DNA from 3 places in the Escherichia sp. TC-EC600-tetX4 genome. Region 3 is predicted to be linked to each of the others. Evidence: predicted binding sites of a transcription regulator. Region 3 holds the regulator's gene; each other region holds the start of a gene.
The links. Region 3 encodes PurR, which represses purine synthesis genes. Its sites were predicted from a motif close to CANGCAAACGTTTGCNTG; they were not measured.
Positions count from the first base shown of each region.

Region 1: purL (phosphoribosylformylglycinamidine synthase) is a predicted target of PurR. The motif match lies at 1,534-1,551, and genes of this name have one in related genera.
Region 2: purM (phosphoribosylformylglycinamidine cyclo-ligase) is a predicted target of PurR. The motif match lies at 2,082-2,099, and genes of this name have one in related genera.

Region 1 is NZ_CP079924.1:1,188,400-1,191,682, reverse strand. It holds gene purL (phosphoribosylformylglycinamidine synthase) at 1-1,458, opposite strand, end outside; gene mltF (membrane-bound lytic murein transglycosylase MltF) at 1,716-3,272, shown strand; gene tadA (tRNA adenosine(34) deaminase TadA) at 3,269-3,283, opposite strand, start outside.
Region 2 is NZ_CP079924.1:1,262,462-1,265,744, forward strand. It holds gene ppk1 (polyphosphate kinase 1) at 1-172, opposite strand, end outside; gene purN (phosphoribosylglycinamide formyltransferase) at 344-982, opposite strand; gene purM (phosphoribosylformylglycinamidine cyclo-ligase) at 982-2,019, opposite strand; gene upp (uracil phosphoribosyltransferase) at 2,344-2,970, shown strand; gene uraA (uracil permease) at 3,056-3,283, shown strand, end outside.
Region 3 is NZ_CP079924.1:2,138,829-2,142,111, forward strand. It holds gene punC (purine nucleoside transporter PunC) at 1-404, opposite strand, end outside; gene punR (DNA-binding transcriptional activator PunR) at 517-1,449, shown strand; gene purR (HTH-type transcriptional repressor PurR) at 1,446-2,471, opposite strand; gene cydH (cytochrome bd-I accessory subunit CydH) at 2,770-2,859, shown strand; gene KXD89_RS10300 (MFS transporter) at 3,025-3,283, shown strand, end outside.

The DNA of each region.
Region 1 (3,283 bases), 950 kb from region 3:
GTCGATCACTTCCTGGCAGCGACGCTCCATCTCCGGGTTGTCGCGCTGTACGGAAGCAAAGTCGAGGTCGGCATCAGACTGACCAGACGCCATAGAAGACGCTGCACCACCGCCAAGACCGATGTTCATTGCCGGGCCGCCGAGAACGACCAGCTTCGCACCGACGTTGATCTCGCCTTTTTGTACGTGATCGGCGCGAATGTTGCCGATCCCGCCCGCCAGCATGATCGGTTTGTGATAACCGCGCAGCTCTTCGCCGTTGTGGCTGTTCACTTTTTCTTCATAAGTACGGAAGTAGCCGTTCAGTGCCGGACGACCAAATTCGTTGTTAAACGCCGCGCCGCCCAGCGGGCCTTCGGTCATGATGTCCAGCGCGGTGACAATGCGCTCAGGCTTACCGAAATCTTCTTCCCACGGCTGTTCGAAGCCAGGAATTCGCAGGTTGGAAACGGAGAAACCAACCAGACCCGCTTTCGGCTTTGCGCCGCGCCCGGTGGCACCTTCATCGCGGATTTCACCGCCGGAACCGGTCGCCGCGCCCGGCCACGGAGAAATCGCCGTCGGGTGGTTGTGAGTTTCGACTTTCATCAGAATATGCGCCGGTTCCTGATGGAAATCGTAGCGGCCCGTTTCGTGGTCAGCAAAGTAGCGGCCCACTTCAGAACCTTCCATTACGGCGGCGTTATCTTTATAAGCAGAGAGAACGTGATCTGGCGTGGTTTCGAAAGTATTTTTGATCATCTTGAACAGCGATTTCGGCTGCTGTTCACCATCGATAACCCAGTCGGCGTTAAAAATTTTGTGGCGGCAGTGCTCGGAGTTCGCCTGGGCAAACATATACAGTTCGATGTCGTTCGGGTTACGACCAAGCTTTGTGAAAGCATCCTGCAGATAGTCAATTTCATCTTCCGCCAGAGCCAAGCCAAGACGCAGGTTAGCGTCGATCAGCGCCTGACGGCCCTGCCCCAGCAAATCAACGCTGGTAACCGGAGTCGGTTGATGGTGGGCAAACAACTGCTCTGCATCATCTAAAGCAAAAAAGACCGTTTCCATCATGCGGTCGTGCAGTTCAGCGGTAACCTGCTGCCATTGTTCATTGGTCAGCGTACCGGCTTCTATATAGTAAGCAACGCCGCGCTCAAGGCGGTTTACCTGTTGTAGCCCGCAGTTATGGGCAATATCGGTCGCTTTCGAAGACCAGGGAGAGATGGTGCCAGGACGCGGGGTCACCAGCAGGAGTTTGCCTTGCGGGGCGTGGCTGGCGAGTGCCGGGCCATATTTCAGCAGGCGTTCAAGTTGTGCGTGCTCATCATCGTTTAACGGCGCATTGAGGTCAGCAAAATGGACATACTCGGCGTAAATATTGTGAACCGGGAGCCTGGCAGCCTGAAAACGTGCCAGCAGTTTGTTGATTCGGAATGCCGACAGTGCAGGCGAACCACGCAGAATTTCCATCATAAGTCTCTCGTCTTCTAAGCTTTCGGTGTACCCAAGGGGGGGAAACGGGCGTCATTATAAAGAATCTGATGCGCTGACGAAACCGTTTGCGTGGAAATAAAATCACCATCGTGAATTAGCAACGCGTGCCGCCAATGGCTGTAATAAGTTGCCATCTGGCGCAGGTTTACGCAAAATGCCGCTCATTTATGAGTAAACCTTTCACTATTATTACGTTTTTTCAAGCTGGGACGCGCACGACACAGAGAATTAACTAATTGAAAAAATTAAAGATTAATTATCTGTTCATCGGCATTCTGGCACTGCTGCTCGCGGTCGCTCTCTGGCCATCCATTCCCTGGTTTGGTAAAGCCGACAACCGTATCGCCGCCATTCAAGCGCGGGGAGAGTTGCGTGTGAGCACCATTCATACTCCCCTGACTTATAACGAAATCAACGGGAAACCTTTTGGCCTGGATTACGAACTGGCGAAACAGTTTGCCGATTACCTCGGCGTAAAACTGAAAGTGACCGTGCGGCAGAATATCAGCCAGCTGTTTGACGACCTTGATAATGGTAACGCCGACCTGCTGGCGGCAGGACTTGTCTATAACAGTGAGCGGGTAAAAAATTATCAGCCTGGCCCTACCTATTATTCCGTGTCACAACAACTGGTTTATAAAGTGGGTCAGTATCGCCCACGTACGCTGGGCAACCTGACGGCGGAGCAACTCACCGTTGCACCGGGTCATGTGGTGGTTAACGATCTCCAGACCCTGAAAGAAACAAAATTCCCGGAATTAAGCTGGAAGGTAGACGACAAAAAAGGCTCTGCGGAATTAATGGAAGATGTCATCGAAGGAAAACTCGATTACACCATTGCTGATTCTGTCGCCATCAGCCTGTTTCAGCGCGTTCACCCGGAGCTCGCCGTAGCGCTCGATATCACCGATGAACAACCGGTGACTTGGTTTAGCCCGTTAGATGGCGATAATACCCTTTCCGCCGCCCTGCTCGACTTCTTCAACGAAATGAATGAAGACGGTACGCTGGCACGCATTGAAGAGAAATACCTGGGGCATGGCGATGATTTTGATTACGTCGATACGCGCACATTTTTACGCGCCGTCGATGCGGTACTGCCGCAGTTAAAGCCCCTGTTTGAGAAATACGCCGAAGAAATTGACTGGCGTTTGCTGGCCGCTATTGCTTATCAGGAATCGCACTGGGATGCACAGGCCACTTCACCGACGGGTGTGCGCGGCATGATGATGTTAACCAAAAATACCGCGCAAAGCCTCGGCATTACGGATCGTACCGATGCCGAACAGAGCATCAGCGGTGGCGTGCGTTATTTGCAGGATATGATGAGTAAAGTGCCGGAAAGTGTGCCGGAGAACGAGCGGATCTGGTTTGCCCTCGCTGCGTACAATATGGGCTATGCGCATATGCTGGATGCCCGCGCCCTGACGGCAAAAACCAAAGGGAATCCTGACAGTTGGGCTGACGTAAAACAGCGTCTGCCTTTACTTAGCCAGAAACCCTATTACAGCAAGCTGACTTACGGCTACGCTCGTGGACATGAAGCCTACGCTTATGTCGAAAATATTCGTAAGTATCAGATTAGCCTGGTGGGTTATCTGCAAGAGAAAGAGAAGCAGGCTACAGAAGCGGCGATGCAACTGGCGCAGGATTATCCGGCGGTATCGCCTACGGAGTTGGGCAAAGAGAAATTTCCTTTTCTCTCGTTTCTTTCCCAGTCGTCATCAAACTATTTGACCCATTCTCCCTCTCTGCTGTTTTCCAGGAAAGGGAGTGAAGAGAAACAAAATTAATCCGTCGAGGA
Region 2 (3,283 bases), 880 kb from region 3:
TCAGTTCAGCGAAGCGGACTTTATAGAACTCATCAAGGTTATTGGAATAGATCCCCAGGAAACGCATCCTTTCAATCAGCGGGTTAGATTTGTCCGCCGCTTCCTGAAGCACGCGTTCATTGAACGATAACCAACTGAGCTCTTTTTCGATGTATAGCTTTTCCTGACCCATTACCACTTTTACTCCGTTTTATTCACGGGACACTGCCTGGATATTATGGCGAGCAATATTGGCAGATGTCCAACTATGCCAGAAAAGGGGGAAAAAAACTGCTGGAGCTTGCGATTTACAGGTGAATTGAAAAACGCCAGCGGCAGAGCTGGCGCTTTAATTACGGGGGTATTACTCGTCGGCAGCGTAGCCCTGCGGCGGCAGACGTTGACCATCCAGCCACGCGGCGTTTTCGTGCATTTTCAGACGACCATCGGCAAACCAGCTAATCACCAGTGGATAAATGGCGTGTTCCTGGGTTTGCACGCGGGCGGTGATGTCATCTTCCGAATCACCAGCAAATACCGGGACTTTCGCCTGTAAAATAACCGGGCCACCGTCCAGTTCATCGGTGACGAAATGCACCGATGTACCGTGCTCTTCATCGCCATTTTCCAGCGCCTGACGATGGGTGTGTAATCCGGGATATTTCGGCAGCAGAGAAGGGTGAATGTTCAGCAAACGCCCGGCATAGTGGGAGACAAACGCCGGGCTGAGAATGCGCATAAAACCAGCCAGCACGACCACATCGGGTGCGTACATGTCGATTTCATGAATCAACTCCCGGTCATAGGCTTCACGACTGTCAAACGCGCTGGCGATGAGCGTATGCGTTGCAATACCCGCCTGGCGGGCGCGTTCAAGGCCGAACGCGTCGGCCTTATTGCTGAAAACTGCCCGTACGGTGCCTTTAATTTTGTTGGTTTTACAGGCGTCAATAATTGCCTGTAAATTACTTCCGTTGCCGGAAATAAGCACCACAATATTCATTATTCGATAACCACGCGTTGTTCGGAATCAGAGGCTTTGATGATACCGATTTTCCACGCGTTTTCACCGTTGGCATTGAGCAGGGCGAGGGCTTTGTCCACTTCCGGAGCAGGCAGGGCAATAATCATCCCGACGCCGCAGTTGAAGGTGCGATACATTTCATGGTGCTCAACGTTACCTGCCGTTTGCAGCCAGTTGAACACTTCCGGCCACTGCCAGGAAGATTCATCAATCACTGCCTGAGTATTATCTGGCAATACGCGCGGAATGTTTTCCCAGAAGCCGCCGCCGGTCAGGTGCGCAATGGCATGCACATCGACCTTTTCAATCAACTCCAGCACTGACTTCACGTAAATGCGGGTCGGTGCCAGCAGATGATCGGCTAATGGCTTACCATCAAGTTCGGTGGTTTGCGGATCACAACCGCTGACTTCAAGAATTTTGCGCACCAGCGAATAGCCGTTCGAGTGTGGACCGCTGGAACCGAGTGCAATCAGCACATCGCCGTCGCTGACTTTAGAGCCGTCGATGATTTCTGATTTTTCTACCACGCCAACGCAGAAACCCGCGACATCGTAATCCTCACCGTGATACATCCCCGGCATTTCTGCCGTTTCGCCACCCACCAGTGAACAGCCTGATTGCAGACAACCTTCCGCAATGCCGCTGATCACCGCTGAAGCGGTATCAACATCCAGTTTTCCGGTTGCGTAATAGTCGAGGAAAAACAGCGGCTCTGCACCTTGCACCACCAGGTCATTAACGCACATGGCGACCAGATCAATACCAATGGTGTCGTGACGTTTTAAGTCCATTGCCAGACGCAGCTTGGTACCTACGCCGTCAGTGCCAGAAACCAGCACGGGTTCACGATATTTTTGCGGCAATGCACACAGCGCACCGAAGCCGCCCAGACCGCCCATCACTTCCGGACGACGCGTTTTCTTCACTACGCCTTTGATTCTTCCAACCAGAGCATTACCCGCGTCAATATCAACACCGGCATCTTTGTAGCTAAGAGAGGTTTTATCGGTCACTGCTTGGGTCCCCACGCGTTACTTGCGGTAGAAAAATAAAATTCGGCGCAATTCTAACAGGGAAAGCAAACGTTTGCGAGACTGCTTTACACAACCTTTTTGCACGTCTTTTCCCCAGGCGCGCGGCGAAAGAAGACTTGTGCCAGGGTAAAGGTTAGTTTTCGGATGGAATAATCTTCTTTCATAACCATCTGAATATAAAATAACTTTATCTCAAACCGTTATCATTTTGACTAAAGTCAACGAAAAGAATATTGCCGCCTTGAAGAAAGGAGGTATAATCCGTCGATTTTTTTTGTGGCTGCCCCTCAAAGGAGAAAGAGTATGAAGATCGTGGAAGTCAAACACCCACTCGTCAAACACAAGCTGGGACTGATGCGTGAGCAAGATATCAGCACCAAGCGCTTTCGCGAACTCGCTTCCGAAGTGGGTAGCCTGCTGACTTACGAAGCGACCGCCGACCTCGAAACGGAAAAAGTAACTATCGAAGGCTGGAACGGCCCGGTAGAAATCGACCAGATCAAAGGTAAGAAAATTACCGTTGTGCCAATTCTGCGTGCGGGTCTTGGTATGATGGACGGTGTGCTGGAAAACGTTCCGAGCGCGCGCATCAGCGTTGTCGGTATGTACCGTAATGAAGAAACGCTGGAGCCGGTACCGTACTTCCAGAAACTGGTTTCTAACATCGATGAGCGTATGGCGCTGATCGTTGACCCAATGCTGGCAACCGGTGGTTCCGTTATCGCGACCATCGACCTGCTGAAAAAAGCGGGCTGCAGCAGCATCAAAGTTCTGGTGCTGGTAGCTGCGCCAGAAGGTATCGCTGCGCTGGAAAAAGCGCACCCGGACGTCGAACTGTATACCGCATCGATTGATCAGGGACTGAACGAGCACGGATACATTATTCCGGGCCTCGGCGATGCCGGTGACAAAATCTTTGGTACGAAATAAAGAATAAAAATAATTAAAGCCGACTTTAAGAGTCGGCTTTTTTTTGAGTAAAGCGCCTATAACACATAATACAGAGGATAATACTATGACGCGCCGTGCTATCGGGGTGAGTGAAAGACCGCCACTTTTACAGACAATCCCGCTTAGTTTGCAACATTTGTTCGCCATGTTTGGTGCAACCGTCCTGGTGCCCGTCTTATTTCATATTAACCCGGCGACTGTACTGTTATTTAACGGTATTGGAACGCTGCTGTATCTCTTCATCTGTAAAGGGAAAATTCCGGCTTATCTTGGTTCCAGCTTTGCCTTTATT
Region 3 (3,283 bases):
ATGGCCGCAAAAATACGGTTAACTTTCTGTGAAGGATAATAATCTGTCACTAATGCTTGCCAGATAACCGCCGCGGCGCAGACACCCACAGCCTGTACAAAACGCAATACCAGCAGCGTAGCGGCGTTTTCTACCCACAGCATCCCCAGACTACCTAACGCAAAAATTGTCAGGCCGATTAATAATACCGGTTTACGACCATAACGGTCGGAGAGCGGCCCCCACAGAAGCTGGGCTGCGGCAAAACCGGCAAGGAACAGACTAAGGCTGGCACTGACAGCAGACGCAGGCGTTTGCAGGTCGGCCTGTATGGCGGCGAAAGCAGGCAGATACATATCGGTTGCCAGAAAACCGAGTACGCTCAAACCCGCCAGCCAGACTAAAAATCTTTTCCCAGGTTGCATGTATATTCTCTAAATCTCTCAATTAAACACCGCCGCAAAGTGTAGGGAGTGAAATTAGTGTTGTGAAACGGTAATATTTGATGACTGGTTTCAAAAATTTTGCAGGCAGACTATGTGGTCAGAATATTCACTCGAAGTTGTTGATGCGGTAGCGCGTAATGGTAGTTTTAGCGCTGCGGCACAGGAGCTGCATCGCGTTCCTTCTGCGGTCAGCTATACCGTGCGTCAGCTGGAAGAGTGGCTGGCGGTGCCGCTCTTTGAACGACGGCACCGTGATGTGGAGCTGACCGCTGCTGGAGCGTGGTTTCTCAAAGAAGGGCGCTCTGTTGTCAAAAAAATGCAGATCACCCGCCAGCAATGTCAGCAGATAGCGAACGGCTGGCGCGGTCAGTTAGCTATCGCAGTGGATAATATTGTCAGGCCAGAACGTACACGGCAGATGATCGTTGATTTTTATCGCCATTTTGATGATGTCGAACTTCTTGTCTTTCAGGAAGTGTTCAACGGTGTCTGGGATGCGCTTTCCGACGGGCGCGTGGAACTGGCGATTGGCGCAACACGCGCGATTCCGGTAGGCGGTCGTTATGCCTTCCGGGATATGGGGATGCTAAGCTGGAGTTGCGTTGTTGCCAGTCACCACCCGCTGGCGTTGATGGATGGCCCGTTCAGCGATGATACGTTGCGCAACTGGCCGTCGTTGGTGCGCGAAGACACCTCGCGAACGCTACCTAAACGTATTACCTGGTTGCTGGATAACCAAAAAAGAGTTGTCGTGCCTGACTGGGAATCATCGGCAACCTGTATCTCGGCAGGATTATGCATAGGGATGGTGCCAACACATTTCGCCAAACCGTGGCTTAATGAGGGGAAGTGGGTAGCATTAGAACTGGAAAACCCCTTTCCGGATTCGGCATGTTGTCTGACATGGCAGCAAAATGATATGTCGCCTGCGTTAACCTGGTTGCTTGAGTATCTCGGCGATAGTGAGACGCTGAATAAGGAGTGGCTGCGGGAGCCGGAAGAGACTCCCGCAACGGGTGATTAACGACGATAGTCGCGGAACGGGCCGTCAGCCACGGAGCGGCGTTCAATCAAGCGCGGATGCACTTCAATAGACTGCGGTTCTTCACGTTTGTTGACGATACGATCCAACAGCATGTTGAACGCTGTTTCACCCAGCGAATCTTTTGGCTGATGGATCGTGGTCAGCGCCGGCGTAAAATAGCGCGCGTTGCGCACGTTATCATAACCGATCAGCGAAACATCCTGCGGGACGCGCAGGCCCATTTCATCAGCAGCACAAAGTGCGCCCATTGCCATGATATCGCCACCACAGAAGACGGCAGTAGGGCGATGCGGCTGCGACAGGATTTGCTGCATGGCGCGATAACCGGATTCAGGTTCAAAGTCACCCTGCACAATCCAGCTTTCCGGCACCTTGATCATCGCTTCTTCCATCGCCTTCATAAAACCGGCAAGGCGGCCTGCGCCGGTGTTACGTTCCAGCGGGCCGGGGATGACGCCGATTTCGCGGTGACCGCGTTCAATCAGATAACGCCCGGCCATGTAGCCGCCTTCGAACGCGTTATCAATGACCGCATCGGTGAAGTCAGCTTTTGCTTCACCCCAGTCCATGACCACCATTGGGATATGGCGATACTCTTCCAGCATCGCCAGCAACGGCTCTGGGTACTCAGAACACATCACCAGCAGACCATCGACGCGTTTTTGCGCCATCATCGACAGATAAGCCCGCTGTTTCTCAAGATTGTTCCACGCATTGCCCAGAATCAGGGTGTAACCTTTCTGGAAGCAATTTTTTTCAACTGCTTCAATGATCTCGGCAAAATAGGCCGCTTCGCTGCTGGTCGCCAGCAAACCGATAGACTTGGTGTGGTTAACCTTCAGGCTACGCGCCACCGCGCTAGGGGAGTAGTGTAATTCTTTAATCGCTGCCCACACGGCGTTGCGCGTTTCTTCAGCGACGAAACGTGTTTTGTTGATCACGTGTGACACAGTTGTAGTGGAAACGTTTGCTCGTTTCGCTACATCTTTTATTGTTGCCATTCCATTTCACTCCAGACCCTAACTTCAGCTCCTGCAAAATCGCAAGGTAAACGTTTGCCTTTACACACCTTACGCACAACAAAAGTGTTGCGGTACGCCGGAAAAACGACACGGAGCGTCAGGAAGGGGTCAATGGCCAGTACGCAAATAGTGTAAGCGTGGAATTTTGGCCGATCTTGACGAAAAGGGGAAGTGGTAAAAACACTTATCATTATAAATGACGGGAGATTTTTTCATCACAGTGTGTAAAAATGCGTAATATCACTTTTTGTGTGGTAATAAAAAAGGAGAAAACTTGATGAGCACCGACCTTAAATTTTCACTGGTAACAACGATTATCGTCCTCGGTTTGATCGTAGCCGTGGGTTTGACTGCCGCGCTGCACTGATTTCCTCTCGAGGGAGCGCGTTCTCCCTCGCATCTCCTTCCTGTTTGTTAGCAAAATGGCAAAAGTGTTTTCTCTTTTTGTTATTTTCATTTTTTTGTGATTGCTGTCATGCTTTCGCCACTTTAATGAATATCGCGTAATGACGCGAAGAGGTGGAGATAAGGCATGAAAATTAACTATCCGTTGCTGGCGCTGGCGATTGGCGCGTTTGGTATCGGGACAACGGAGTTCTCGCCAATGGGCTTGTTGCCCGTCATTGCGCGCGGTGTGGATGTCTCGATTCCCGCTGCCGGAATGTTAATCAGTGCCTATGCAGTTGGCGTAATGGTTGGCGCGCCGCTGATGACGCTTCTACTTTCTCATCGTGCCCGCCGCAGTGCGTTGATTTTCCTGATGGCAATTTTCACGCTCGGCAACGTACTTT